One region of the Enterobacter sp. MGH 24 genome, then DNA from elsewhere that is predicted to be linked to it. Evidence: predicted binding sites of a transcription regulator. Region 1 holds the regulator's gene; each other region holds the start of a gene.

Region 1 (7,696 bases):
AAGAAGCTGATCCATGTGAGCTTGATGCGATTGCTGTTAGTCATGTCTGGCCTGTTCAGAAAAAGAAAAAGCGCCCAGGGGGCGCTGAGAGCGGGCAGATTTTAGACATTAAAGTGATCTATTCATATCTTTTAAGAGAGATTAGAAGTTCATTGCATGGTTTTGTGTGATCTTGATCACACAAAAAGGCGCGAAAGCCAACCGTTTGCGCGGTTACAACTGTTTCAATTTCGTAAAATTAGGTAAAAGGCTGGTCTCCGTTCATACTGCTCTTTAGAATCAAGCCATTCGCTTTTTATACTGCGCTTTGTTAAGGAATTCTCATGCTCAAATCAACACTGGCGGCTGTCGCAGCTGTGTTTGCTCTTTCTGCCGTTTCCCCTGCTGCGCTGGCAGCCAAAGGGGACCCTCACGTTCTGCTGACCACCTCCGCCGGGAACATTGAGCTGGAACTGAATAGCCAGAAAGCACCTGTTTCTGTCAAAAACTTCCTCGACTACGTGAACAGTGGTTTCTATAACAACACCACTTTCCACCGCGTGATCCCGGGCTTCATGATTCAGGGTGGCGGCTTCAACGAGCAGATGCAGCAGAAGCAGCCGAACCCGCCTATTAAAAACGAAGCGGACAACGGCCTGCTGAACAAGCGCGGCACCATCTCCATGGCGCGTACCGCAGACAAAGACAGCGCGACCAGCCAGTTCTTCCTGAACGTGGCGGATAACGCCTTCCTCGACCACGGTCAGCGCGACTTTGGCTATGCCGTTTTCGGTAAGATTGTGAAGGGCATGGACGTGGCCGATAAGATTTCTCAGGTACCTACTCACGACGTCGGTCCGTATCAGAATGTGCCGTCAAAACCGGTGGTTATCCTCTCCGCGAAAGTTCTGCCGTAATTCTTCTGAACGCGGGCTTCTTCTGCCCGCGTTATGTCGCCCTCCCTGCGAAAGCGCGTTTTGCTGCTTATACTTGTGGCAAACGGACTATTCAGGGAGGCGTTAAGTGAAAAAACTCACCGACAAGCAAAAATCCCGTCTCTGGGAGCAGCAGCGTAACGTCAATTTACAGGCCAGTTGTCTCCTTGAAAAAGGTAATGGTCCCTCAGAACCCCATATTGAGACGCTGGGGCTTGGGCCTTCCGCGCCCGGGTTGCCCCATCTGTGCCTTATTCATCGTCATTTGTACCGCAGCGAGATGAAGCGGGCTGGCGAGCTCCGTACCGACGATATTTTTAAAGGAGACATTCCCTTCTGCCACTTTGAGTACATCGAAAAGATGGGCAACGAGCTGATGGCGGCGCTGGAAAGCGAAAAGTATCTTGTGGGTCTTGAGAAAGCGGCGTTTGTTGACAGAGTTAGCCACTATTACTGCGAAATCAACATGCTGCATCCCTTCATGCGCGGCAACGGTATTGCCCAGCGCGTTTTCTTCGAGCAATTGGCACTCCACGCGGGCTATGCGCTGGACTGGCGCGATATCGATCCCGAGCAGTGGGTGGCGGCTAACCGAAGTGGCGCAACGGGAGATTTAACCGCGTTAAACGCTATCTTTGCCAAAGTAGTGAGCGAAGCGCGGGAATCTGAGTAGAATAGGGCGGCATTTTTTTCGGGAGCCGCCATGATTCTGCTGATTGATAACTACGATTCCTTCACCTGGAACCTTTACCAGTATTTTTGTGAACTGGGTGCAGAGGTGGTTGTCCGCCGCAACGATGAGATCGATCTCGCCGATATCGAGACGCTGGCTCCGCAGAAAATCGTGATTTCTCCGGGGCCGTGTACGCCGTCAGAGTCGGGTATTTCGCTGGAGGTTATCCAGCACTATGCCGGCAAGCTGCCGATCCTGGGCGTCTGTCTGGGCCATCAGGCCATTGCCCAGGCGTTTGGTGCCACCATCGTGCGCGCCGCCAAAGTGATGCACGGTAAAACCTCTCCGGTCACGCACTCCGGCACCGGGGTATTCACGGGGCTCAATAACCCGTTAACCGTGACGCGCTACCATTCGCTGGTGATTGACCCGCCGACGCTGCCCGCCTGCTTTGAGGTGACCGCCTGGAGCGATACGCAGGAGATCATGGGAATTCGCCACCGCGAATGGGATCTCGAAGGCGTGCAGTTCCACCCGGAAAGCATCCTCAGCGAGCAGGGGCACGCGCTGCTGGCAAATTTCCTCCATCGCTGAATATCTGTTGCCTTACTGTGATTTTTTATGCATATTTTGTGATTATATTTTCACAATCATTGTGACATAAAATGGATGGTCATGACATGGCAACTGAACAACCAGCAATTACCCGCGCGACATTCGATGAAGTGATCCTGCCGATTTATGCACCGGCTGAGTTTATCCCGGTGAAGGGAAAGGGCAGCCGCGTATGGGATCAGCAGGGTAAAGAGTATGTGGATTTCGCGGGCGGGATTGCGGTCACGGCGCTGGGTCATTGCCATCCCGCGCTGGTCGAAGCGCTGAAAACTCAGGGCGAAACCCTGTGGCACACCAGCAACGTGTTTACCAACGAACCGGCGCTGCGCCTGGGGCGTAAGATCATTGATGCCACGTTTGCCGAGCGCGTGCTGTTTATGAACTCCGGCACCGAAGCCAACGAAACCGCCTTCAAGCTGGCGCGCTACTACGCGACAACGCGCCACAGCCCGTATAAAACCAAAATCATCGCCTTCCACAATGCCTTCCACGGACGCTCCTTCTTTACCGTCTCCGTTGGTGGCCAGCCGAAGTATTCCGACGGGTTTGGCCCGAAACCGGCCGATATCGTCCACGTGCCGTTTAACGATCTGCACGCGGTGAAAGCGGTAATGGACGACCATACCTGCGCGGTGGTGGTCGAGCCGATCCAGGGTGAAGGCGGCGTGACCGCGGCAACCCCGGAATTCCTGAAAGGGCTGCGCGCCCTGTGCGACGAGCATCAGGCGCTGCTGGTCTTCGATGAAGTGCAGTGCGGGATGGGGCGCACCGGCGATCTGTTCGCCTATATGCACTACGGCGTAACGCCGGATATTCTGACCAGCGCCAAAGCGCTCGGCGGCGGTTTCCCGGTGAGTGCAGTACTCACGACGCAGGAGATCGCCTCGGCGTTCCACGTCGGCTCTCACGGCTCTACCTACGGCGGTAACCCACTGGCGAGCGCCGTGGCGGGCGCTGCATTCGACATTATCAACACGCCGGAGGTGTTGAACGCCGTGAGCGCAAAGCGCGAGCTGTTCGTAAAACACCTGCAAAAGATTGATGAGCAGTACGACGTGTTCAGCGAAATCCGCGGGATGGGGCTGTTGATTGGCGCCGAGCTGAAGCCGCAGTACAAAGGCCGCGCGCGTGATTTCCTGCACGCCGCCGCGCACGAAGGGGTGATGGTGCTGAACGCGGGGCCGGACGTGATGCGCTTTGCGCCGTCGCTGGTGGTAGAAGACAAAGACATCGAAGACGGGTTAATCCGCTTTGCCGCGGCGGTCGCGAAGATCGTTAAAGGCTAATACTCGGTTCGCTTTAACACGCGCGTTAACCAAACCCCGTGATGCGGACGCTGACGCCATGCCACCGACGAAATGGTGTGCATGGTGTTCAGATGTCCCAGAACGCGCTGCAAATGTTGCTCCAGGGTGCTCATTGGCCCGTGGGTTAACGTCTCCGGCGCTTCCAGAATGTTCGAATCTCCCGACTCGCCCGGCGAGTCATACTCCAGACGCTGCTGACACCTCTGCAACGCAATTTCACACGACTGCAAATAGCGCTGCGCCAGATCCGGCGTCAGCATCGTGTGCTCGCGCGCCAGCGTGGTCATGGCGTTAATGTGTTCGACGATAAACTGGCTGTGCGTCACCCAGAGCTTCATGTCTGCCAGATAGTGCGAGTTAAAGCCCGGCTCCTGCATGGCCTGGTTGAGCGAGTTAAACAGCGCATTGTGTGCCTGGTTGACCTTCATCCGCTGATACGCCAGCGGGGAGGGCTGCGGGTCGTCGCTCAGGATCAGGCGAATGGCCTGCTGGTCGGCTTCCAGCGCGTCGTGGGCGTTCTGGCGCAGCAGTCCGCTTTGCCACTGCGGCCACAGCCAGACCATGCCGCCAAAGGCAATCAGACAGCCGATCAGAGTATCAATCAGCCTGGCGACAATAAACTGTTCGCCATTGAGCGTGAGCAGCTGCAGGGTATATACCGCCGTCACCGTAAAGCCCACCATCGCCCAGCCGTAGTTTTTGCGGATAATCAGGTAGCTCACCAGCGTGATCGCCAGCATGCCTGCCAGGGTATAGCCTTCCGGCACGTGGAAGTGCAGCGTCACGCCCGCAATGATCAGCCCGGCCATCGTTCCGCCAGCCCGGTGCAGAATACGCACCCGCGTCGCGCCGTAGCCGTTCTGGGTGACAAACAGCACGGTCATTAAGATCCAGTAGGGTTTCGGCAGATGCAGCGCCATGCCCATCAGGCTGGCGGTACTGAGCATCACGCTAATCCTTGCGGCGTTGCGCAGGGCGGACGATTTAAGAGAAAGATAGCTTTTGAGCGCGGGCAGTAGCGGCAGCCGTTTCTGCTTATCCGCCATCAGGTCGCGGGGATAAAGCGGGCGCTGGGTGCGCAGCACGCGCGCGATACGGCTGAAGTGCCAGGCGGCAAACTGGCCGACGGGGTTATCCGGATGCTGACGGGCGATTTTCTCCAGCGCGCCCAGCTGTTTATCCATGCTAAAGCGCGTCGGGTAGCGGTGATAGAGAATATCATCGGCCAGCACCCGCAGGCGTGCCGAGACGGTCTGCGCGTTCCAGCGGATCACCGCTTCGGCGTGGCTGCGCTCGACCAGCTTTTGCACCTCCTGCGGGTGGTGCAGGCTAACGGAGATATGCTCCTGCAGATCCAGCCCGACCTGGAAGGTGCGCAGCAGCCGCTTGTACTCGTGGTTCTTGTTGGCGGCGAGCATATGCAGCTGCTGATAGCACTGGCTTATCAGATCCACCACCTTTTGCTGGCGCGTCAGCAGCGGCGGTAAGGATTTCTCCGGATCGGTATGCTGGGTGAGCAGGGTGTATTTGGCTTCGCAGTAATCCGCAAGCTGCACGTAGAGCAGGCTCAGGGATTCACGCAGCGGCTGTTCCCGCCACAGCCAGAACCAAAACCAGTTAAACAGCCCGTACCATAATGTCCCCAGGGCGTAGATCAGCAGCGGCTCCCACACCGGCATATTCCCGGCGAGGCTCAGCGTGAAAATGGCCGCAATCAGCGAAGCGGGAAGCAGGCGGGCGTGCAGCGAACTGATTTCCGCCGTCACGCCGAGGGTCATGGCCAGTACGGTCAGGATCAGCGGCAGCGGGATATCCCGAGCCAGTAAAAGCTGTACGGCGAGGCTGCAGCCAGCAAACAGGCAGCCACCGATAATCAGGCGTTTAAAAAAGCGCTTATGCGGCGTGTCAAGACCGGCGATGTTGCAGCAGGCGGGCACGAGGGAAAACAGCAGGCCTTGCTGGAGGTGTCCGAGGATCAGACCTATGGCCACAGGAAGGCACAACACCAGCGTTTGCCGCAGTGCGTAGTTAACTTCCGGGTGATAGATCAGCCTGCGCCACATGGGGAGTAGAGACAAAAACGGCGTGACACCTTGCGATGGCACGCCGTTTAAGCGGAATTAACGCGTTCCGTAGACCACGATGGTTTTACCGTGGGCGGAGATCAGGTTTTGATCTTCCAGCATTTTCAGGATACGGCCCACTGTTTCACGGGAGCAACCGACGATCTGACCAATTTCCTGACGGGTAATTTTAATTTGCATGCCGTCCGGGTGGGTCATGGCGTCTGGCTGTTTCGCCAGGTTCAGCAGGGTCTGCGCGATACGGCCTGTCACGTCCAGGAAGGCGAGGTTACCCACTTTTTCTGACGTGACCTGCAGACGGCGCGCCATCTGGGAAGAAAGACGCATCAGGATGTCAGGGTTAACCTGAATCAGCTGACGGAACTTCTTGTAAGAAATTTCAGCCACTTCACATGCTGTCTTTGCACGAACCCAGGCGCTACGTTCCTGGCCCTCTTCAAACAGGCCCAGTTCACCGATGAAATCGCCCTGGTTCAGATAAGAAAGGATCATCTCTTTCCCTTCTTCATCTTTGATCAGCACTGCCACCGAGCCTTTAACGATGTAATACAACGTTTCCGCTTTTTCACCCTGGTGAATCAGCGTGCTCTTTGATGGGTACTTATGAATGTGGCAATGAGACAAGAACCATTCGAGAGTCGGGTCTGTTTGCGGTTTGCCAAGCACCATGCGCTGTTATCCTCTGTTATAAGCTGTCACCAGAGTCATCAGATGCATCCGGACTCTGGGGTTGCAATCGAATTCTTACCCATACCCTGGGAAGTCGGCTACCGTAACGTTTCGCAGCCAGTAAAGTTTGATGTCCTCTGCATACATGTGTAACGTCAATGTATTACTGTAGCATCCAGAGTGTTTTAGCATAGCTTTCGCCGCGTGTCTCCTGGTGTCTCGCTTCAGCATGATGCAGGTCGCCTTCCATTGCGAGAAATGTAACGCACGCGTAATCTGTCACCAAAAATGCAACGTTGGAGTTTAAGAATATGCAAGCGCGCGTGAAATGGGTTGAAGGTTTAACGTTCCTGGGCGAGTCCGCTTCAGGACACCAGATTTTGATGGACGGTAACTCCGGCGATAAAGCACCAAGCCCAATGGAAATGGTGCTAATGGCGGCAGGGGGATGCAGCGCAATTGACGTGGTGTCGATCCTGCAAAAAGGTCGTCATGACGTGACGGATTGTGAAGTCAAACTCACGTCAGAACGTCGCGAAGAGGCGCCACGCCTGTTCACCCATATTAACCTGCACTTTGTGGTCACCGGTAAAGAGCTGAAAGACGCGGCGGTCTCGCGTGCGGTGGACCTGTCTGCGGAGAAGTACTGCTCTGTGGCGTTAATGCTGGAGAAAGCGGTAAAAATCACGCATTCGTATGAAGTGATCGAGGCTTAAAAAACAAAGCCCGGTGGCGCTGCGCTTACCGGGCCTACAACTGCACGAACGTAGGCCGGATAAGCGAAGCGCCATCCGGCAACAGGCGTCACGCAATCTGCTTCCCTTCCATCAGTCGCTCCACCAGCGGCGTCATGATGAGCTCCATCGCCAGCCCCATTTTTCCGCCCGGCACCACTAACGTATTCATGTGCGAAATAAACGAGCCCTGCAGCATGGCCAGCAGCCAGGGGTAATCAATGCCGTCGAGGTTGCGGAAATGGATCACCACGAAGCTCTCATCCAGGGACGGGATACTTTTGGCGGCAAAGGGGTTGGAGGTGTCCACCGTCGGCACGCGCTGGAAGTTGATATGGGTGCGGGAAAACTGCGGCGTCAGGAAGTTAATATAATCCTCCATGGAGCGCACCACGGAGTCCATCACCGCTTCGCGAGAATGGCCGCGCTCGCTCATGTCACGCGTCAGCTTCTGGATCCACTCCAGGTTAACGATAGGGACCACGCCGACCAGCAGATCCACGTGGCGCGCCACGTCGTGTTGAGGGGTGACCACGCCGCCGTGCAATCCTTCGTAAAACAGGACGTCGGTGGGTTCCGGCAGCGGCTGCCACGGGGTAAAGGTTCCCGGCACCTGATTCCAGGGAACGGCTTCATCATAGGTATGCAGATATTTGCGGGACTGCCCTTTACCGCTCTGACCGTACTCGATAAAGGTTTG
Region 2 (7,696 bases), 2.0 Mb from region 1:
AAGGAGTGAATGCGACCAATAATTGACATTGCGGTGATATCTCCAGCATCGGCCCGTCCGGGGCCTGAGTATGCACAGCTCAAAGCCGGCTGTGTTGAAGTCTGTTTTGGCTGATATCCATAGAGTATAGATAGCGGACAAAAGAGACTGAGATGGAGAGGGTGCTAAAAAGGCCCCACTGACGTGGAGCCTTTATTGTACGCTTTTTAACGCGTGATTTCAGTCAATTCCACTTACATGGACTGAGTGAAAGTACGGGTGATAACGTCCTGCTGCTGTTCTTTAGTCAGGGAGTTAAAACGTACTGCGTAGCCAGATACGCGGATGGTCAGCTGAGGATATTTCTCAGGGTGTTCCATCGCGTCGAGCAGCATTTCACGGTTCATGACGTTCACGTTCAGGTGCTGACCACCTTCGATGGACGCTTCGTGGTGGAAGTAACCATCCATCAGACCCGCGAGGTTAGTTTTACGCACTTCGTCGTCTTTACCCAGCGCGTTTGGCACGATAGAGAAGGTGTAAGAGATACCATCTTTCGCGTAGGCAAACGGCAGTTTAGCAACGGAGGTCAGAGAGGCAACCGCACCTTTCTGGTCACGACCGTGCATTGGGTTAGCACCTGGGCCGAATGGCGCGCCAGCACGACGACCGTCTGGGGTGTTACCGGTTTTCTTACCATACACAACGTTAGAGGTGATGGTCAGAACAGACTGAGTCGGGATAGCGTTACGGTAAGTCGTCAGTTTCTGAATTTTCTTCATGAAACGTTCTACCAGGTCAACCGCCATGTCATCAACGCGAGAGTCGTTGTTACCAAACTGCGGGTATTCGCCTTCGATTTCGAAGTCTACAGCCAGGCCGTCTTCGTCACGAATTGGTTTAACTTTCGCATATTTGATTGCAGACAGGGAGTCAGCAGCAACGGACAGACCTGCGATACCACACGCCATGGTGCGGATAACGTCACGGTCGTGCAGCGCCATCAGAGAGGCTTCGTAGCTGTACTTGTCGTGCATGTAGTGGATAACGTTCAGCGCAGTGACGTACTGTTTAGCCAGCCAGTCCATGAAGTGATCCATACGCTCCATGACTTCGTCGAAGTTCAGAACGTCGCCTTTGATCGGCTCAGACTTAGGACCAACCTGCATTTTCAGTTTTTCATCAACGCCGCCGTTGATTGCGTACAGCATGGTTTTCGCCAGGTTTGCACGCGCACCGAAGAACTGCATTTGTTTACCAACAACCATTGGGCTTACGCAGCAAGCGATAGCGTAATCGTCGTTGTTGAAGTCCGGACGCATCAGGTCATCGTTCTCGTACTGCAGAGAAGAGGTGTCGATGGACACTTTAGCGGCGAATTTCTTGAAGTTCAGAGGCAGTTTTTCAGACCACAGAACGGTGATGTTCGGCTCCGGAGAAGGACCCATGGTGTACAGGGTGTTCAGGAAGCGGAAGCTGTTTTTGGTTACCAGCGTACGGCCGTCAACGCCCATACCGCCGATAGATTCGGTTGCCCAGATTGGGTCACCAGAGAACAGCTCATCGTATTCAGGGGTACGCAGGAAGCGAACCATACGCAGTTTCATGACCAGGTGGTCAATCATTTCCTGAGCGTCTTGCTCGGTGATTTTGCCTGCTTTGATGTCACGTTCGATGTACGCATCCAGGAAGGTGGATACGCGACCGAAGGACATTGCTGCACCGTTCTGAGACTTAACAGCGGCCAGGTAGCCGAAGTAGGTCCACTGGATAGCTTCCTGAGCGTTGGTAGCAGGACCAGAGATATCGCAGCCATATTTAGCCGCCATTTCTTTGATCTGACCCAGCGCGCGGTGCTGTTCAGCGATTTCTTCACGCAGACGGATAGTCGCTTCCAGGTTTACGCCGTTTTCCAGGTCAGACTGCAGGGAAACGAACTGCGCGTATTTGTCTTTCATCAGGAAGTCGATACCGTACAGCGCAACGCGACGGTAGTCACCGATGATACGGCCACGGCCATACGCATCTGGCAGACCAGTCAGAACGCCAGATTTACGGCAGTTCAGAATGTCTTTGGTGTAAACATCGAATACGCCCTGGTTGTGGGTTTTGCGGTATTCGGTGAAGATTTTTTTCAGCATTGGGTCCAGCTCGCGGTTATACGCTTTGCAGGAACCTTCAACCATTTTAATACCACCGAACGGGATGATTGCGCGTTTCAGTGGTGCTTCAGTCTGCAGACCAACGATTTTCTCAAGGGCTTTGTTGATGTAGCCCGCATCGTGAGAAGTGATGGTGGAAGCAACGGAGGTGTCAAAATCAACTGGCGCGTGAGTGCGGTTTTCCAGTTTAACGCCTTCCATTACGCTGTCCCACAGCTTGGTGGTCGCTTCAGTTGCGCCAGCCAGGAAGGATTCGTCACCTTCATACGGGGTATAGTTTTTCTGAATGAAGTCACGTACGTTTACTTCATTCTGCCAGTCACCTTTCGCAAAACCTTCCCAGGCTGTGGCTAACTTTTCATTAAGCTCGGACATGTAACACCTACCTTCTTAAGTGGATTTTTTATTTACTGCCTGAGAAAACCATCAATGATGATCGTCGCCACGCAGGTAAATGACCCAGTATGTCAACCCAACTAACAGACCCCCACCGATAATGTTCCCGATAGTGACAGGGATCAGGTTATCAGTAATGAAATTCATAATAGTCAGGTGAGAGAAACTTTCCGGGGATGAACCAACTGCGGTCCAGAACTCCGGGCTCGCAAAGTCGCGGATGACAATGCCCATTGGGATCATGAACATATTCGCGATACTGTGCTCAAAGCCGCTGGCAACAAACATCGCAACCGGCAGAACCATAATTAAGGCTTTGTCCATCAGGCTACGACCCGAGTAGCTCATCCATACAGCCAGGCAGACCATCAGGTTAGCGAGGATGCCGAGAGCAACGGCTTCGATAAATGTGTGGTGCATTTTGTGGTCGGCGGTTTGCAGGACGTTAAGGCCCCAGCCACCGTTGGCGGTCATGTACTCGCCAGAAAGCCACATTAACAAAACAAAGAGCAGACAGCCAACCAGGTTACCCACGTAGACGTTAAGCCAGTTACGTGCCAGCTGACCCCAGGTAATTCTTCCGCTGGCCTTTGCCACGACAATCAGCACCGTTGAGGTGAAGAGGTCGGCGCCGCAGATGACGCAGAGAATCAGGCCCAGTGAGAAGCAAATGCCGCCAATCAGTTTGGCCATGCCGAAAGGCATTCCGGCAGTACCGGTGGTGGCGGTGATGTAGAAGACGAAAGCGATAGAGATGAACACACCAGCGGTGATCGCCAGATAGAACGTCTTCATCGGGTGTTTCGTTGCTTTATAGACACCCGCTTCTTCGGCAACTTTGGCCATCGCAGCAGGGAGTAAAAGATCAAAAGGGTTGTCAGCTTTCACACTAACTCTCTCTTTATTAAGTCGGCGACGAGATACTAACAAAGCATTATAGAAGAGAAATTGATATAGATCATATCTCGCCTGGCTTATAGGCCCGCAGTGTGTATGGTTTTACGACAAATGCGGAGTAAGTATTTGATTATCCGTATAAAAATAAATTTTAAAAGTTATGAAAAGAGTTGAATTTTTTCGTTCGGCCACCTCTGAAACAGTTAATTAATATGGAGTATTTACCATAAAAAGTAACAGTAAAGCCCCGGTAAATATTATTATATTTACCCATGTTTAACTTTATTATTACAATCAACAGTCATTGCCGAAGAAAATAAAAAACGGGGCAATGAAATTGCCCCGTAATATAGCCCAGACGATTGAATACGCCTACTGCTGGTAATGTTATGTGCGCTTATTTTGACCAGTAAGCGGCTTTTGCTTTCTGCAGCTTTTCATAGGCCTTCAGCAGCGACTGATGCGCCGGGAAGGCTTTCAGATCGCTATCAACAGCCTGCAGGCCATAGAACGGCGCTTCGCCGCTCAGGGCCGCGCTGGCTGCTTCAACGGCCTCAGCACCGTACATACGCACGAAAGCATTCAGGTATTGCAGCGGCTCGCGATCGTCTTCCTGTGCCAGCAGCAACAGGGTTTGCAGGCAGCGGTAATAATTAGTGCGTTCGGCAGAGAAGACCGACTGGTTGAATTCCATGGTCCACTCGGTCCAGGCCAGAGCCTGATCCAAATCGCCTCCCGCCAGTGCCAGCATCGCTTTCAGCTCACCGATACGCAGGGTATACCAGCCGTTGTCTTTACCGGTCGCCAGACCCAGCAGTTCACGTACGCGAGTGAAGTCATCGTGGCCTTCCTCGTCCAACTGGGCGATCAGGTTCAGATAATCTTCCTTCTCCCACTCGCTGCCCGGCAGAGCTAGCAGCGTTTCGCGCAGGTGCGCGCCCATGCTGTTATTCGCCAGCCACAGATCTTCAGCCGGGTAGATGTCGGACATGCCTGGAACAATAATGCGGCACGCGTAGACGCCAAGATGTTCGTAGTCGGCGATATAGACGTCCTGGTCTTCGGCTTTAAAGATCGCCATCAGCGTGGCGAACTCTTCTTCCGTGGTACCGGCAAAGCTCCAGTCCACGAACGGATAGTCCGCGTCCTGCTTGAACATATCCCAGGAGATCAAACCGCTGGAGTCGATGAAGTGGGTTTCGAGGTTGGTATGTTCGGCCACTTCTTCGTCGTCAAACGTTGGCGGGGTGAACACGTCGAGGTCTTTCAGGCTACGGCCCTGCAGCAGTTCGGTAACGGTACGCTCCAGCGCCACGCCGAAGTCAGGGTGCGCGCCGAAGGAGGCGAAGCAGGTACCGTTCGTTGGGTTAAACAGCACAACGCAGATAACCGGATACTTGCCGCCCAGCGAGCCGTCATACGCAAAGATTGGGAAACCTTCTGCTTCCAGTTTAGCGATGGATTCCACCACGCCCGGATAACGCGCCAGTACGTCAGCCGGAATCTCAGGCAAGCTGATGGATTCGGCGATGATGCGGTTTTTAATGTGGCGTTCGAAGACTTCAGACAGACCCTGCACGCGCGCTTCATTGCGGGTGTTACCCGCGGACATGCCGTTGGATACATACAGGTTGCCGACAATGTTCATCGGGATATAGACGGTCTGTTCATCAGACTGACGGGTAAACGGCAGGGCGCAAATACCGCGATCTTCGTTACCGGACTGTAGATCGATCAGCATGCTGGCGGTCAGTTCGTTGTCTGGATCGTAGAAGGCACGCAGGCGAGCGTCGAGAATACCTTCCGGCAGTTCGTCATCTTCGGTCAGCGGGAACCATTTTTCATTTGGATAGTGAACGAACGGGCCGTTAGCGATGGTTTCGCCCAGCCAGAAGTCAGCGAAGAAATAGTTGGTGGACAGACGCTCAAAATACTCACCCAGCGCAGAGGCCAGTGCCGCTTTTTTTGTCGCGCCTTTACCGTTGGTAAAGCACAGGGCACAGTCTTTATCGCGAATATGCACGGACCAGACATGAGGCACCGGATTAAGCCAGGAGGCTTCTTCGATGTTAAAACCCAGGTCGGTCAGTTTTTGCTGGAAGCGAGCGATGGAATCTTCCAGAGCGGCGTCTTTGCCGGGGATAAACGTTTGAGTCATGGCGTTCACTTTTATCGTACGTAAAGCGCGCAATGATACGGGTTTTGCGTGACGGGTGCTATCTTCGGCGAAAATAAAAGGCTGGGCTATGCTTAGTGGCAGTAACTGACTGTTAAGGCATAGAAAAATGAAAGCATTTGATCTCCAGCGGATGGCGTTTGATAAAGTTCCTCCTGAATTTCTGGGCGAAGTGGCGCTGCGCAGCCTGTATACCTTCGTACTTGTCTTCCTGTTTCTTAAAATCACCGGCCGTCGTGGCGTACGGCAGATGTCGCTCTTTGAGGTGTTGATCATCCTGACGCTGGGGTCTGCGGCGGGGGACGTCGCCTTTTATGACGATGTGCCGATGGTTCCGGTGTTTATCGTCTTTGTCACACTGGCGCTCCTTTACCGCCTTGTGATGTGGCTGATGTCGAAAAGTGAAAAGCTGGAAGATCTGCTTGAAGGCAAGCCGGTCGTTATCGTCGAGGACGGACAGCTGGCCTGGGAAAATGTACAAAGCGCCAATATGACCGAGTTTGAGTTCTTTATGGAGCTTCGCCTGAACAGCGTTGAACAGCTCGGGCAGGTGCGTCTGGCGATCATGGAAACCAACGGGCAGATCAGCGTCTATTACTATTCAGACGACGAGGTGAAGCCGGGGCTCTGTATCCTGCCGGATATGCTGATCGAGCGTTTCAGAACGGTACCTGAATCAGGTGAGTATGCTTGTGTTAGATGTAGCCACGTTGTCGCGATGCAGCCGGGAGATCGTCAATTATGCCCCCGCTGTGCAAATCCGGAATGGACGAAGGTTAGCCGGGCCAAACGTATCACCTGACAGCCATTTTGTCGGTTTTGTCTTAGCGAGGCGGCAGATTGTTTTGTGTGACGCGGGGCACATTTCACGGGTCATAAGTTTTAGACATTGCGGCGCGTGTCACTGAATGATAAAACCGATATCCACAGTTATAACTTATGGCTTTTAGCGTGGTGAGGGGAAATGGCTCAAGTCTTTAATTTCAGTTCAGGTCCGGCAATGTTACCGGCAGACGTGCTTAAACAGGCTCAACAGGAACTTTGTAACTGGAACGGTCTGGGTACGTCGGTGATGGAAATCAGCCACCGGGGTAAAGAGTTTATTCAGGTGGCGGAAGATGCAGAAAAGGATTTTCGCGATCTGCTGAATATTCCCTCGAACTACAAAGTATTGTTCTGTCACGGCGGTGGACGCGGTCAGTTTGCGGGCGTTCCGCTGAATATCCTGGGCGACAAAACGACGGCTGACTACGTTGACGCGGGTTACTGGGCGGCAAGCGCCGTAAAAGAAGCGCACAAATACTGCACGCCGAATGTTATCGACGCCAAAGTGACCGTTGACGGTCTGCGCGCCGTGAAGCCAATGAGCGAGTGGCAGCTTTCCGATAACGCAGCGTATCTGCACTACTGCCCGAACGAAACCATTGACGGGATTGCCATCGACGAGACGCCAAACTTCGGCAGCGATGTCGTGGTTGCCGCCGACTTCTCCTCCACCATTCTGTCTGCGCCAATTGATGTCAGCCGCTACGGCGTTATCTATGCGGGCGCGCAGAAAAATATCGGCCCGGCCGGTTTGACTATCGTCGTCGTGCGTGAAGACCTGCTGGGTAAAGCGCATAAATCCTGCCCGTCGATTCTCGATTACACCGTGCTGAACGATAACGATTCGATGTTCAACACCCCACCAACGTTTGCCTGGTATCTCTCTGGCCTGGTCTTCAAATGGCTGAAGCAAAACGGCGGCGTGGCGCAGATGGACAAGGTGAATCAGCAGAAAGCTGAACTGCTGTATGGCGTGATCGACAAGAGCGATTTCTACCGCAACGATGTGGCGAAAGCTAACCGTTCCCGCATGAACGTGCCGTTCCAGCTGGCCGACAGCAACCTGGACAAAGTCTTCCTGGAAGAGTCCTTCGCGGCTGGTCTGCATGCGCTCAAAGGTCACCGTGTCGTTGGCGGCATGCGTGCCTCCATTTATAACGCGATGCCGCTGGAAGGCGTTAAAGCCCTGACGGATTTCATGATCGACTTCGAACGTCGTCACGGTTAATGTGCTGTTTTTCACCCCCGCAGCCTCCCTGCG
Region 3 (7,696 bases), 3.5 Mb from region 1:
AGGCGGGCATCAGCGCCAGCTGGCCCGCAATGCACAAACGCATCATGCTGTTAAGCGCGTTCACCGGGGAAGCAAAGACATTTTCGCCGTGACGATTGTTCAGGCTGAAATGAAAGTGCAAGCCGCTGCCGGACAGCTGGCTGAAAGGTTTAGCCATAAAGTTGGCCTGCAGGCCGTGCTTTTCGGCAACGTATCGGGTCAGGCGACGCAGCGCCAGCACGTTATCGCAGACCTCAACGACGCGATGGCTATGCTTCAGATTTAATTCGTACTGGCCGGACTCGGCTTCCGCCACGATCCCGGACAGCGGGATGCGCTGAAGGTGCGCCAGCTGTTCCAGCTCGTCAAACAGCGCCGCATGCGCCGACGAGGTATCCATATGAAAACAGCCCTGATTTTGCGGATCCCGATCGTCATGCCCCGTCAGATAGAACTCGATTTCCGGGGCAATCACCGGGAAGAGCCCGTGCTGGTGGAAGCGGGCCAGCACGTTCTGCAGTATCACGCGCGGCTCAAGCGGGCAGGGGTTACCGTCGCTGTCTTTCATCGTCAGCAGGATCTGCGCGTTGTGCTGCGGATCCTGCGGACAGGGGCGCAGGGAGCCGGCGACCGGAACGCAGATTCGGTCCGGCTCATCATGAAGCGGGGCGGCAATTTTTCCTTTCTGATCCATCAGGTAGACCGAAAGGGGAAAATAACAGCCTTTTTCCAGGGTCAGCATGCTCTCCACCGACAGGCGCTTGCCGCGCATCGTGCCGTTGATATCGTTCAGGTAAACGTCGACATGTTTCGTCTGCGGGTAACGTTCCAGATAATCTGCTACTTCTACTGAAATGTTGTGCTGCAGGGCGTCAATTTTTTCATCAAGCCAGAGACCGGAATTGAGTGCGCCAGGAAGCGATAAACCGGGAAAGTTAAAATACGGACGGAGACTTTTGAGGAAAAACGCATTCATTATTGAGTTCATAGTCATTCTTCAATGAAGCCGTAGCGGCAGTGAACTCAGCTTAAAAGAGCCGACGTAAAGGGGGGATAAAAAGCGTCAGGCCCGGCGTAAAGAAAGTATAAAGGCGGTGCTGTTATTTCTCTTTTTTCTGCAAATCAAGCAGCTGTTCGGGCGTGACGGCCGGGTAACCCTGCGCATCTTCCGGTACTTCGTGCATCGCCGGAATGGGTACCAGCGGGCCTAAAAAGCGCGGTTCGCGTTTGAAAATATACAGGTCTGCCAGCGCGCCAAAACGCGCACCAAACTCGCGGACGCGCACGCTCAGCATATCTTTTGGCGACGGCACCGCGTAACACTGCGCCTGAATGCCCATATGCAGCGCGATAAACAGCGCGCGCTCGCAGTGGAAGCGCTGGGTGATGATGATGAAGTCGTTGGTGTCGAAAACTTTGCGCGTGCGCACGATGGAGTCCAGGGTGCGGAACCCGGCGTAGTCGAGCACGATATCGGCAGGATCCACGCCCGCTGCAATCAGGTCCTTCCGCATCGTCACCGGTTCATTGTAGCTTTGCAGGGCGTTATCCCCGCTCAGCAGCAGGTAGTTCACCTTGCCGCTGTTGTAGGCGTTAAGCGCGCCCTGAATGCGGTAACGGTAATACTGGTTAATGACGCCGGTGCGGTAATACTTGGCGGTGCCGAGCACCACGCCAACCTGACGATAGGGCAGGTCCTGCAGGTCATCAAAGATGTAGGGGGCGGTTTTCCAGCTCATCCAGCGGTCGAGACCCAGCACGATCAACAGCAGTATGCCGACCAGGACAGACAGGCTGTAAAAAACGCGCTTTAACATGGAGATGGCTCGTTCGTGGATGAAATTTAACTCAGGCTACTTTACCCGCCTGGTTAGCGCAAGAAACGGTGAATCAACTGAGGGGTTTTTCAGCAAACTGGCGGGCACTTCTGCCCGCCGAAAGGATTACGCAAGCAGTACGCGGTCAATTGTCGTACAGCCTAACGCTTTGAGCGTTGCGGCGGTGGCATCCCACTGAATCAGTGGCGCATCAGCAATCTCAGCCAGAACGGCGCGCTGAATGTCCGGATAGTCATAGCCGTTCAGGCTCAGCAGGTTGAGTGCACCCTGCAGCGGTGGCAGCGTTGGGTTAAACGCGGCGTTTTCCGCATAGCTCCCGCTAAAGATTTGGCCATCACGGCACTGCAGCGCCACGCCGCTCGGGGACTTGCTGTAAGGCGTGTGGCTCTTGTTCGCTGCGCGAATGGCTGCCTGGTTCAGGTCATCGCCGGACAGGGCGTAACCGTGGTCCTGATCGTCCATCAGCAGCGTTTTGATCTCCAGATCTTTCGGGCCAAACGCGTCAGGCAGATAATCCGCCAGCGTGTGCGGCGCCCGACCCGGCAGGTTGATGCGCAGCTGCAGCCCGCTGTTCAGCTCGTTCATAAACTGACGGCAGTGGCCGCAGGGGGTGTAGTTAACGGTAATGGCGCTCAGGGCTTTTTCACCGCGCAGCCAGGCGTGGCTGATGGCGCTCTGCTCGGCGTGAACGGTTTGCTGCATGGTCGCGCCCAGGAACTCCATGTTGCCACCGAAGTACCAGGTGCCGCTGACGCCGCGCGCAATCGCCCCGACGTTAAAGTGGGAGAGATCGGCCCGCGCGCAGGCGGCGGCCAGCGGGAGCAGTGCGAAAGCCAGCGCGTCTTCGTCCAGTCCCGTTGCCTGTTTCAGCATCGTGACCTGCTCCGCGGTCAGCAGGGCGGGGAAGTGTGCATCTGCCAGAACGGGAGCCAGGGCTGACTGCAAATTCTCTGCAAGCTGGGCGAAAGCAGCTTGAAAACGTGGGTGCATGGCGTTTGCCTCATAAAGGTTAATGGATCGGTAGTTTACGGAGCCGTCAGGGCTTTATATGTGATCCACTTCTCATTATGTATGCAACTTATGAAATCAAAATGAAATTTGCGCGACGCATCGCAAATTTTAGCCCATCACCGCCAGAATCAGCGGGAAAATGAACGGGGCCAGCAGGGAGGTGATAATCCCGCAGATCACCAGCGCCAGCGAGCTAAACGCCCCTTCCTGATAGTCCAGCTCCGCACAGCGGGCTGTGCCCAGGGCGTGGGAGGCGGTCCCCATCGAAAGTCCCCGTGCCGCTTTAGTGTGAATACGCATCCCGTTCAGCAGGGTGTGACCAAACACCGCGCCGAGAATACCGACGAAAATAACGCACATCGCGCTGATGGCCGGAATACCGCCGAGGCTGCCGCCGACCGCCATCGCGATAGGCGTAGTCACCGATTTCGGCAGGATAGAGGCGGCAATCTGCGGGGAGGCCCCCATCAACAGCGCTACCGACGTCCCAGTGAGCATCGCCACCAGGCTGCCCACAAAACAGATGGTAATGATGGATTTCCAGCGGGCGCGGATCTGGTGCAGCTGCTCATATAAAGGAAAGGCGAGCGCCACAACGGCAGGCTGCAGCAGGTCGTTTAAGATTTTGCTGCCGGCAAAGTAACGTTCGTAAGGAATGCCGGTGAGCAGCAGGAACGGAATAATCACCACCATCGCCACCAGCAGGGGGTTCAGCAATGGCATTTTGAAACGCGCGGCAAGCTTACGTGCGGCGAAAAACACTGCCAGAGTGAGCGGCAGGGACCACCAGATATTGGCCATCATTTTTTTGTTTTCTCCCCAATCACGTTACGTTCGCCATGCACCAGATGCGAACTCCAGCTCACGACCAGGAAAACCACCAGCGTACTGACGGCGCAGGAGACCACAATCGGGCCGAACTGGGCCTTGAGCAAATCAAAATACTGCATCACCCCGACGCCGATAGGCACGAAAAGCAGCGCCATATAGCGAATGAGGACGAAGCAGCCGGGGTTGACCCATTTTGCGGGCAGGATTTGCAGCGCCAGCAAAACAAAGAGGATCAGCATACCGATAATGCTGCCGGGAATGGTGATAGGCAGCAGCGACGCGACGAAAATCCCGGCATACAGACAGGCGTAAATCAGAACGAATGCGCGCAGATATTGCCAGATAATGTTCAATGATTTGCTCATGGTGATAGTCCTTGCTGAAACGCATTCATCATACAATTAAACCTAAAAATGTGCCACGGATCACATCATGAAATTTGAGCATACCAGACATTCCAGAATGGAACGTCCGGTATCACCTTACAGGGGCAGGCTACAGTTTAGAGGAAAGGGCGTGCGGTGGCGAAGTGACGCGCCAGAGAATGCATCAGCGCGAGGCGGTCAGTTTATCGAGAAAAGAAAACAGCACCTGATTCATTTCGCGATAATCATGCGAGCGAAGTTTTTCCGCCGTTTCGACAAAACGAAATTCAGCCGCGCGGCGGAGATCGTTCTGCGAATGTTCAATCAGCAGCTCAACGACCTCCGGCGTCAGCTCCATATGGCACTGAAAACCGTAAACCCGTTCGCCATATTGCACGATCTGACGGGGACAGCCCTCGCTGTAAGCGAGCACCTTAGCCTGCGGCGTTAACCCTGGCATGTCGTTATGCCAGTGACCGACGCTCAGCTCGTGGCCAAAATCCTTAAACAGCGGGTTGGCCTTGCCTGCCTCAGTGAGCCTGACGGGAAATTTGCCGATCTCTTTTTCCGGGCTGTGGCAAAACGCTGCGCCCAGCGCTTCGCCGATAAGCTGTGAGCCCAGACAAACTCCTATCACCGTTTTACCTGCCTCTATCGCGCGGCTGATGAGTGCCTTTTCCGCCTGCACATCAAACCAGGGGCATTCCTCAAGCGTGGTGGCGGGTGACTGCGGGCCTCCCATGATGATAAGCACGTCCGTGCTCTCCAGGTCTTCGGGTAACGGATCGCCCTGATAAACTCTGGAGTAGCTCAGGCTACAGCCGCGGTTTTTCCCCCAGATTTCATAGGCACCTGGCGCTTCGAAATGTTCATGCAGGATAAAATGAATGTGCATTGCGTCTCTCTCTGGTTACGTGTACAAGCAGCATCATAAGAGGAAGGGAGGAATGTGAAATGCCAACCGTTATCGATAAAACGCCAATTCACGACGATGCCATTGGATGGTCCAGAGGGGCAATTCGCTATACGCGCGGCGAAGTGGATCCGCCTCACCGGCATTCACAGGGGCAACTTTTGTTTGCCATCAAAGGGGTGATGCTGGTCGAAACCGGCACCAAACGCTGGGTCATCCCGCCGCAGCGCGCGCTGTGGATCCCGCCTTTTCAGGAACACACCTACAGCGTGTTATCCGCAACGGAGCTCCGTGCGGTCTGGTTTAGCCCGGCGCTGATATCGCAATGTGAGCCTTTTAAACGGAAAGAAGAGGTTCACGTGATTATGGCGACAGCGTTGTTCAAAGAGCTGATTGCCGGGCTGTTCAGTGAGCAATATCGGCCAGCCAGTCAGCGCAGCATGGCCGTTTTGCTGCTCGACATCCTCAGCGAGGCGCAGCAGATTTCGGCCGAATTACCGATGCCCGTGGATGAGCGGTTACATCGCGTTGCCTGTGACATCATTGCCAGCAATCTCTGGGATGTTTCTATGGACAGGCTGGCGGAACAGGCCGCGATGTCTGAACGCACATTCTCACGCGCCTTTATTAAAGATACCGGCTTTAGCTTCCGGGCCTGGCGACAGCGAGCAAGGATTTGTGCCTCTCTGGACCTGCTCGCCAACGGATACCCAGTTAAACAGGTGGCCTGGATGCTGGGGTTTTCCGGGCAGGCGGCATTTGCGGCGGCGTTTCGCGCCATTGTCGGGGCAACGCCAGCTGACTTTTCCCTGAACAGAAGCGCTTCCCAGCGATATAGAGAGCGGCTACTATAGCGCGTCTTTTTTCACAGGTACTGCTATGCGTGTTTTACTGGCCCCAATGGAAGGCGTGCTCGACTCCCTCGTGCGCGAGCTTCTGACCGAGGTGAACGATTACGATCTCTGCGTGACGGAGTTTCTGCGCGTGGTCGATATGTTGTTGCCGGTAAAATCCTTCTTCCGCCTGTGCCCCGAGCTGCACAACCAGAGCCGGACCTCTTCCGGCACGCTGGTGCGTATTCAACTGCTCGGGCAGTACCCCGAATGGCTGGCGGAAAACGCCGCCCGCGCGGTTGAGCTGGGCTCTTACGGGGTGGATCTCAACTGCGGCTGTCCGTCGAAGCTGGTGAACGGCAGCGGCGGCGGGGCGACGTTGCTGAAAGATCCTGAGCTGATCTACCGCGGCGCGAAAGCCATGCGTGAGGCCGTGCCTTCGCATTTGCCGGTGACGGTGAAGGTGCGCCTGGGATGGGACAGCGACGCGCGGCAGTTTGAAATCGCCGATGCGGTGCAGCAGGCCGGGGCCACCGAGCTGGTGGTGCATGGCCGTACCAAAGAGGACGGCTACAAAGCCGAGCGCATTAACTGGCAGGCGATCGGTGAGATCCGCAAACGCCTCACCATTCCGGTGATCGCCAACGGCGAAATCTGGGACTACGAGAGCGCGCAGGCCTGTCTGCAGGCCACCGGCTGCGATGCGGTAATGATCGGCCGCGGCGCGCTGAATGTCCCTAACCTCAGCCGGGTGGTGAAATATAACGAGCCGCGTATGCCCTGGGCAGACGTCGTCACGCTGCTGCAAAAATACAGCCGTCTGGAAAAGCAGGGCGACACCGGTTTGTATCACGTCGCGCGAATTAAACAGTGGCTGAGTTATTTACGTAAAGAGTACGATGAAGCGCTGGGATTATTTCAGGAAATTCGTACTTTGCAAACGTCGTCTGATATTGCCCGGGTGATTCAGTCAAAATAATAAGCGTTAAATTGCTCACAATTTTTTAAACCAGAAAACAGTTCTGGTTTTCAACGTGGCGCGACGGTGTTAAGGTGCCACTGTTTTCAACGCAGGATTGTTACTGGTTAACAGGCAAAACCTAAGCGTTCCACAGCATTTTCGCTGTGGAGCGCTTAGGTTTTTTTTTGCCTGTCGTTTACGCAGGAGAGACATTTGGCTTAGCGCTTTTTACTGATTTTAAAAAAATGAAATATCGACAGGAAATAGAAAAATTTCCTGCGAACAGTTACGCACTAATACTCAGCTACAGGTTGCTATTATGACAAATAAAAATAATCTCTATGCCCTCGCTTTATTGATGATATCGCCTTTAACAATGGCGCAGGAGTGGAAAGGAACGGTATTAGGGTTTGAAGCCCCGCCGGAGCCTGTTCTGGGCGAAATGCTCGGCATACGTAAAATCCTTAACGATAACGGTTTTACCTATAACCTCGGATACCTGAATGAAATCGGCTGGAACGGCGGTGGCGGATATAACCACGACTCCCACGTGGCCTATATTGACCAGTTCGCGCTGACCTTCAACCAGGATCTGGAGCGCTGGACCGGCATCCCGGATGCACGTATCGAGGGGAACATCGTCAACCGCAACCACAATGACGACCTCACCACCAAACGCGTGCAGGATCCGCGCGTCAACTTTAACGACCTGACCCAGGAGAGCTGGGGCGGACAGTCGATTACCCGTCTGGGCTGGCTGACCTTTGCCCGCAGCTTTGATGACCGGCGTCTGACCTGGCGCATCGGGATGATGAACAAGGTGCAAACCTTCGACCAGATCATCCCGTGCGACTTTCAGCTGCTCTCCCAGTGCGGCGGGAAATCGGCCAACTCGCTGACCTGGAACAACTGGAACGTTCACACCTGGGGCACCACGCTGGAGTATAAGCTCACGCCAGCCGTCA
Region 4 (7,696 bases), 2.3 Mb from region 1:
ACCCTGATGTCCGTGGGCTACTTTAACGGGGGTGGCGATGTCACCGCCGGACCGGGTGGCGATATCAATAAATTAGACGTTCGGCAGATCACCCACCTGAACTACTCGTTTGGTCTGGTCTATAACGACGAAAAAGACGAAACCAACGCTGCGCTAAAAGATCCGGCAAAGCTGCATCAGATCTGGCTATCGCCAAAAGTCGCCGCCGATCTGGCCCTCATCCCGACCCTGCGTAAGCAAAACCCAAACCTCAAAGTGCTGCTTTCCGTTGGCGGCTGGGGCGCGCGTGGCTTCTCTGGCGCAGCGGCAACCAAAGAGACGCGCGCGGTGTTTATCCGCTCCGCGCAGGAGATTGTCGACAAATACGGTCTGGACGGGATCGATCTCGACTGGGAGTATCCGGTCAACGGCGCCTGGGGGCTGGTCGCAAGCCAGCCCGCCGACCGGGATAACTTTACCGCCCTGCTGAAAGAGATGCGCGACGCGTTCGGGCATAAAAAGCTGGTGACCATTGCGGTAGGCGCGAATGCGGAAAGTCCAAAAAGCTGGGTGGATATCAAAGCCATCGCGCCCCTGCTCGACTACATCAACCTGATGACCTACGACATGGCGTACGGCACGCAGTACTTCAATGCCAACCTGTATGACTCCAGCGCCTGGCCGACGGTGGCCGCTGCGGACAAATACAGCGTGGATTTTGTGGTGAACAACTATCTGGCCGCCGGGCTGAAGCCGCAGCAGATGAACCTCGGGATTGGTTTCTATGGCCGCGTGCCGAAACGTGCCGTGGAGCCGGGCATTGACTGGACGAAACCGGATGCGCAAAAAAATCCGGTTACCCAGCCCTACTTCGGGCCTCAGGAGATCGGGTTGTTCACGTCACTCGGCTATGACCTGACCAAAGATACCTACGTGAAGTACAACGATATCGTGAAGAAGCTGTTGAACGATCCGCAGAAGCGCTTTACCGAGCACTGGGACGACCAGGCGAAAGTGCCGTGGCTCTCGGTGAAGGGTGCAGATGGCAACGCGCTGTTTGCGATTTCGTATGAGAACCCGCGTTCCGTTGCCATCAAAGCGGACTACATCAAAGAGAAAGGTCTCGCCGGGGCGATGTTCTGGGAGTACGGGGCTGATGACAACAATCAGTTAGCGAAGCAGCTGGCGGCGTCGCTCGGGATCCCACACTAAGGTGTAGCGTGCCGGGTGGCGCTAACGCTTACCCGGCCTACAGGGAAAGCATTATTTGAAAGTCGCAATCGGCTTCGGCGTGATGCCGAAGTCTTCTTTCAGCTCGCGCTTGCTCTTCATGACCATCTGGCCTTTAGTGTCGATGGTCATGTGCTGCGCGTCGGTGTTATTGCGCGCCTGCCACAGCATCACCAGCTGCAGGCTGTTCTCTTTTTGCTCCGGGGTCAGCGCGACGCCATCGGGCCATTTTCCCAGCTCTACGGCCGTCACCAGACGCTGATAAATCTCCGGCGTCATACCGCTAATCATGTCTTCAATATTCACAATCCCGCCCTTTCAAAGGAATAATTTGCTGAATCGTTTTTTCAACCCTTAATCTGGTCGCCGTTTTCGTCGTCAGTGAAGCTCATTGAGGCTGAATTCACGCAGAAACGCTCACCCGTAGGCTGAGGGCCATCCGGGAAGACATGCCCAAGGTGCGCATCGCAGTTGCCGCAGCGAATTTCCGTGCGCACCATGCCGTGCGACGAGTCGGTCAGGTAGCGGATGGCCTCATCGCTCACCGGCTCGTAAAAGCTCGGCCAGCCGCAGCCCGAATTAAATTTCGTTTGTGAATTGAACAGAGGGGCATCACAGACCAGACAGTGATAGACGCCGTCTCGCTTGTTGTGCAGTAAACGCCCGGTGAACGGCGGTTCCGTCCCGTGATTTTGCGTCACGTAAAACTGCATTTCTGTGAGGTTTTTTTTCAAATCGTCAGGGTTACGTTGGTTCGACATATGCTTACATCTCGCTGTAGAAACAGACATCTTTTACCCCGCATTCTAACAAAACATTAACACCCTTGCGTGCACTTTTGATCTAAACTTATGTGTCGCGAAAAGGCGGTCAGGCAATTGTGATCATTCTCACATTTTTATCCTGCGAGGACTTTAAAATCCCGGGCGCAGCCCCCATGTGGTTGCAAGCTCAAAGGGAAAGTGAGGCGAGTCAGTCGCACAAACGTTAGTCACAGGATTGATTTGTCGCAATGATTGACACGATTCCGCTTGACGCTGCGTAAGGTTTTTGTAATTTTACAGGCAACCTTTTATTCACTAACAAATAGCTGGTGGAATATATGACTATCAAAGTAGGTATCAACGGTTTTGGCCGTATCGGCCGTATTGTTTTCCGTGCTGCTCAGAAACGTTCTGACATCGAAATCGTTGGTATCAACGATCTCCTGGACGCTGAATACATGGCGTACATGCTGAAGTACGACTCAACTCACGGTCGTTTCGACGGCACCGTTGAAGTGAAAGACGGCCACCTGGTTGTTAATGGCAAAACCATCCGCGTTACTGCTGAAAAAGACCCAGCTAACCTGAAATGGAACGAAATCGGTGTTGACGTTGTTGCTGAAGCAACCGGTATCTTCCTGACCGACGAAACTGCACGTAAACACATCACTGCGGGTGCGAAGAAAGTTGTTCTGACTGGTCCTTCCAAAGACAACACCCCAATGTTCGTTCGTGGTGCAAACTTCGAAACCTACGCTGGCCAGGATATCGTGTCTAACGCATCCTGCACCACCAACTGCCTGGCACCGCTGGCTAAAGTTATCAACGACAACTTCGGCATCATCGAAGGTCTGATGACTACCGTTCACGCGACCACCGCTACTCAGAAAACCGTTGATGGCCCGTCTCACAAAGACTGGCGCGGCGGCCGTGGCGCGGCTCAGAACATCATCCCATCCTCTACCGGTGCTGCTAAAGCTGTAGGTAAAGTACTGCCAGAACTGAATGGCAAACTGACTGGTATGGCGTTCCGCGTTCCAACGCCTAACGTATCCGTTGTTGACCTGACCGTTCGTCTGGAAAAAGCTGCTTCTTATGAAGAAATTAAGAAAGCAATCAAAGCTGCTTCCGAAGGCGCAATGAAAGGCGTTCTGGGCTACACCGAAGACGACGTTGTATCTACCGATTTCAACGGCGAAGTGTGCACTTCCGTGTTCGATGCTAAAGCGGGTATCGCACTGAACGACAACTTCGTGAAACTGGTATCCTGGTACGACAACGAAACCGGCTACTCTAATAAAGTACTGGACCTGATCGCTCACATCTCCAAATAAGTTGAGATGAGTGTTTGATCCAAAAAGGCGACTTCGGTCGCCTTTTTTTATTTATAAGACAGAGGATTGCTTAATGATTAATAAAATTTTTGCACTTCCGGTAGTCGAACAACTTACCCCTGTGCTCTCCCGCCGTCAGATTGACGGTGCCGACGTTATCGTCGTTGACCATCCGCGCGTCAAAGCGTCCGTGGCGCTGAACGGCGCCCACCTGCTCTCCTGGAAACCGGAAGGCGAAGCCGAAGGTTTATGGCTGAGCGATGCGACTTCCTTCAAAAAAGGCGCCGCAATCCGCGGCGGCGTGCCGATCTGCTGGCCGTGGTTCGGGCCGTCCGCACAGCCGGGTTTGCCGTCTCACGGTTTTGCCCGCAACCAGCAGTGGACGCTGAAAGCGCATAACGAAGATGACAACGGTGCGGTGCTGACCTTTGAGCTGCAGGCTAATGATGAAACCCGCGCCCTCTGGCCGCACGATTTCACCCTGTACGCCCGATTTAAGCTGGGTAAAACCTGTGAAATCGAACTGGAGGCTCACGGCGAGTTCGAAACCACCTCTGCCCTGCACACCTATTTTAACGTGGGTGATATCAGCGCAGTGAAGGTGAGCGGCCTGGGCGATACCTATATCGACAAAGTGGATAACGCCAAAGAAGGTAAACTGAGCGACGGCGTACAAACGTTCCCTGACCGTACCGACCGCGTCTACCTGCACCCGGAAGCGTGCAGCGTGATCCACGACGGCGCCCTGAACCGCGGAATTGAAGTGGTCCATCATCATCACAGCGACGTGGTGGGCTGGAACCCGGGTCCTGCGCTGTCCGTCAGCATGGCCGACATGACGGATGAAGGGTATAAAACGTTTGTCTGCGTGGAAACGGCCCGCGTGACCAACCCGCAGAAAGCGAGCGAAGAAAAGCCATCTCGTTTAGGGCAGACGATCCGCATTGTTAAGCGATAATCTCGCCGCACCACATTAAAGCAAACGGGGCGCAAGCGCCCCGTTTTAATGCACCAATTGCACAATGTAAGTGCACAATCAGAACTTGTAGGTCACACCGACAGAGAAGATGCCTGCCCAGGACTTGTCGACCATCGGGCTATCCTTCACTTCATCGCTCAGACGCTCGTAGCGGCCGGTACCGTACACGCTCCAGTCGCCGAGGAAGTTATAGCTTGCGGTCAGCTCCAGGTACGGATCCCAGCCGTCATCTGCGCTGTAGCTCTTCAGACCGCTACGGCGGGACTCGTTTTTAGAGACGCCATAGTAGTAGTCGTTGTAGTTCTCGCTGTTGTACTGCACACCAATACCCGGCGTCAGAGTCAGCCCACCGTTGGTATAGCGGTACAGCCACGCAAGATCCCAGATAAAGCCGTTGCTGTTATCCAGCGTATCACCCGCCAGAGCCGTTCGCAGGAAGCCATACTGGGTGTTATGCACATAAGAAAGGCCAGCCATCATTGAGCTTTTACGCTTGTCGAGCTGGCGAAGCGCATGGCTGTCGCTGTCACCCGGCTTGAAGTGCGTTGGATCGTAGTAGGCCATGATAGAGAGCTTATCAGCCGTATCGTTCCAGAGATAGTAGCCGCCGCCGAGCCCGCGGAACCAGAAGTTATCGCCTTCATAGGTGATAACGGGAACAGGATAAACGTCACGGTCATACTGCTTGTACGGGCTGTTAATGACGCCAACACCCGCGCCAACCGTCCACTGACTTTCCGCCTGTGCGGTGCTTACTGCGGTCGCGGCAAGGATGCCTAATGCCAGAAGTTTGAGTTTGGTCACAATCCATTCTTTCCTGTAGTCAAATAATCAGCGGGTGAAGTGTAACCGCCATTCCCGTACATCCCAAAATTTTTTGCCTGCTAATCAGTCTGATTAACCCATTATTTTTAACTTTTCAGATGACAGCCCGCTTACATTTATATGACCACTGAGTGAAAAACGTGCATTTGTCTTATAACGACAGTGGAAATTTTTGGATGAGTTATTGATATGTCATTGAAAGTAGATTTTCTGGGCATGCAAGTTTTGCAAATGCCATCTACGCTTTAATTTAAGAAGAGTTTTCCTGAACACCTGCGGTTCTTAGCGTCTGACCTGGCACACAGGTTGCTGCTCTGGCAGTGGGGTGCGAGAGATTCTCTTCCGGGAGCCTCCACTACTCATACGAACGGCTCTTATCCTGTGCTAAAAAACGAAAGGACGGCATGCCATGAATATATTCGATCACTATCGCCAGCGCTATGAAGCTGCCAAGGACGAAGAGTTCACACTGCAGGAGTTTCTTACCATCTGTCGGCAAGATCGCAGTGCCTATGCCAATGCGGCAGAACGGCTATTGATGGCTATTGGTGAGCCAAACATGGTTGACACTGCCCTGGAGCCTCGGCTTTCCCGTCTCTTTTCGAATCGGGTGGTCGCCCGATACCCGGCGTTTGAAGAGTTCTATGGTATGGAAGATGCCATCGAACAGATTGTCTCCTATCTGAAGCATGCCGCTCAGGGTCTGGAAGAGAAGAAACAGATCCTCTATTTACTCGGCCCGGTGGGTGGCGGTAAATCCTCGCTGGCTGAACGCCTGAAGTCGCTGATGCAGCGCGTGCCTATCTATGTGCTGAGCGCCAACGGTGAACGCAGCCCGGTGAACGACCATCCGCTGTGCCTGTTCAATCCGCAGGAAGATGCGCAGATTCTGGATAAAGAGTATGGCATCCCGCGTCGCTACCTCGGGACCATTATGTCGCCGTGGGCGGCAAAACGCCTGCACGAGTTTGGTGGCGACATCACCAAGTTCCGCGTAGTGAAAGTCTGGCCCTCTATCCTTGAACAGATCGCAATCGCCAAAACAGAACCCGGCGATGAGAACAACCAGGACATCTCGGCGCTGGTGGGTAAAGTCGACATCCGCAAGCTGGAAAACTTCGCGCAAAACGATCCGGATGCCTACGGTTACTCAGGCGCGCTGTGCCGCGCGAACCAGGGGATTATGGAATTCGTCGAGATGTTTAAAGCACCCATTAAAGTGCTGCATCCTCTGCTGACGGCTACCCAGGAAGGCAACTACAACGGGACGGAAGGTATCTCCGCCCTGCCGTTTAACGGGATTATTCTCGCCCACTCGAACGAATCTGAATGGGTGACCTTCCGTAATAACAAAAACAATGAGGCCTTCCTTGACCGCGTCTATATCGTCAAGGTGCCTTATTGCCTGCGGATCTCCGAAGAGATCAAAATTTACGAGAAGCTGCTTAACCACAGTGAGCTGGTGCATGCACCTTGCGCGCCGGGCACGCTGGAAACGCTGTCACGCTTCTCCATCCTTTCGCGTCTGAAAGAGCCGGAAAACTCCAGCATCTATTCCAAAATGCGCGTCTATGACGGTGAAAGCCTGAAAGATACCGACCCGAAAGCGAAGTCTTATCAGGAATACCGCGACTATGCCGGGGTTGATGAGGGGATGAACGGTCTGTCCACGCGCTTCGCGTTTAAGATCCTCTCCCGCGTCTTCAACTTCGACCATGCGGAAGTGGCGGCCAACCCGGTCCATCTGTTCTACGTGCTGGAGCAGCAGATCGAACGCGAGCAGTTCCCGCAGGAGCAGGCTGAACGCTACCTGGAGTTCCTCAAAGGTTACCTGATCCCGAAATACGCCGAGTTCATTGGCAAAGAGATCCAGACGGCCTACCTGGAATCCTATTCAGAATACGGGCAGAACATTTTCGACCGTTATGTCACCTATGCTGACTTCTGGATCCAGGATCAGGAGTACCGCGACCCGGATACCGGCCAGCTGTTTGACCGTGAATCCCTGAACGCGGAGCTGGAAAAAATCGAGAAGCCTGCCGGGATCAGCAACCCGAAAGACTTCCGTAACGAGATTGTGAACTTCGTCCTGCGCGCCAGAGCGCATAACAACGGGCGCAATCCGAACTGGACCAGCTACGAGAAGCTGCGCACGGTCATTGAGAAGAAAATGTTCTCCAATACCGAAGAGCTGCTACCGGTGATCTCGTTTAACGCCAAAACCTCAACCGATGAGCAGAAAAAGCACGACGATTTTGTCGACCGTATGATGGAAAAAGGCTACACCCGCAAGCAGGTCCGCCTGCTCTGCGAATGGTATCTGCGCGTGCGTAAATCGTCTTAAAACAAGTGCCCGGTGGCGGTTAGCGCTTGCCGGGCCTACAAAATGCAAGTTGGCAAATGCAGTACGGGGGGTATATGACCTGGTTTATTGACCGGCGTCTTAACGGCAAAAACAAGAGCACGGTTAACCGCCAGCGCTTCTTGCGTCGTTATAAAGCGCAAATTAAACAGTCTATCTCCGAGGCCATCAACAAACGCTCGGTGACCGACGTCGACAGCGGCGAATCTGTCTCCATCCCCAC

The links. Region 1 encodes CRP, which controls carbon source genes, mostly activating them, when cyclic AMP is high. Its sites were predicted from a motif close to ATGTGANNNNNNTCACAT; they were not measured.
Region 2: a site for CRP is predicted at 3,484-3,501, ahead of focA (formate transporter FocA). Genes of this name have one in related genera too.
Region 3: a site for CRP is predicted at 2,866-2,883, ahead of cdd (cytidine deaminase). Genes of this name have one in related genera too.
Region 4: a site for CRP is predicted at 2,088-2,105, ahead of msrB (peptide-methionine (R)-S-oxide reductase MsrB). Genes of this name have one in related genera too.

Annotation. Positions count from the first base shown of each region.
Region 1 is NZ_KI535657.1:1,032,261-1,039,956, reverse strand. It holds gene tsgA (MFS transporter TsgA) at 1-44, opposite strand, end outside; gene ppiA (peptidylprolyl isomerase A) at 324-896, shown strand; gene L370_RS16780 (putative adenosine monophosphate-protein transferase Fic) at 1,003-1,587, shown strand; gene pabA (aminodeoxychorismate synthase component 2) at 1,618-2,181, shown strand; gene L370_RS16790 (bifunctional acetylornithine/succinyldiaminopimelate transaminase) at 2,268-3,488, shown strand; gene L370_RS16795 (YccS/YhfK family putative transporter) at 3,485-5,572, opposite strand; gene crp (cAMP-activated global transcriptional regulator CRP) at 5,630-6,262, opposite strand; gene L370_RS16805 (OsmC family protein) at 6,574-6,978, shown strand; gene L370_RS16810 (phosphoribulokinase) at 7,067-7,696, opposite strand, start outside.
Region 2 is NZ_KI535657.1:3,031,168-3,038,863, forward strand. It holds gene pflA (pyruvate formate lyase 1-activating protein) at 1-29, opposite strand, end outside; gene pflB (formate C-acetyltransferase) at 234-2,516, opposite strand; gene focA (formate transporter FocA) at 2,568-3,425, opposite strand; gene ycaO (30S ribosomal protein S12 methylthiotransferase accessory factor YcaO) at 3,832-5,592, opposite strand; gene L370_RS07685 (DUF421 domain-containing protein) at 5,720-6,412, shown strand; gene serC (3-phosphoserine/phosphohydroxythreonine transaminase) at 6,575-7,663, shown strand.
Region 3 is NZ_KI535657.1:4,549,434-4,557,129, reverse strand. It holds gene L370_RS00780 (glutamine synthetase family protein) at 1-955, opposite strand, end outside; gene sanA (outer membrane permeability protein SanA) at 1,080-1,796, opposite strand; gene cdd (cytidine deaminase) at 1,923-2,807, opposite strand; gene L370_RS00795 (CidB/LrgB family autolysis modulator) at 2,937-3,632, opposite strand; gene L370_RS00800 (CidA/LrgA family protein) at 3,629-4,024, opposite strand; gene L370_RS00805 (type 1 glutamine amidotransferase) at 4,209-4,919, opposite strand; gene L370_RS00810 (AraC family transcriptional regulator) at 4,979-5,791, shown strand; gene dusC (tRNA dihydrouridine(16) synthase DusC) at 5,817-6,749, shown strand; gene L370_RS00820 (carbohydrate porin) at 7,051-7,696, shown strand, end outside.
Region 4 is NZ_KI535657.1:3,291,410-3,299,105, reverse strand. It holds gene L370_RS06425 (chitinase ChiD) at 1-1,191, shown strand, start outside; gene L370_RS06430 (YeaC family protein) at 1,243-1,515, opposite strand; gene msrB (peptide-methionine (R)-S-oxide reductase MsrB) at 1,557-1,970, opposite strand; gene gapA (glyceraldehyde-3-phosphate dehydrogenase) at 2,312-3,307, shown strand; gene L370_RS06445 (D-hexose-6-phosphate mutarotase) at 3,381-4,265, shown strand; gene L370_RS06450 (MipA/OmpV family protein) at 4,344-5,090, opposite strand; gene yeaG (protein kinase YeaG) at 5,521-7,455, shown strand; gene L370_RS06460 (YeaH/YhbH family protein) at 7,530-7,696, shown strand, end outside.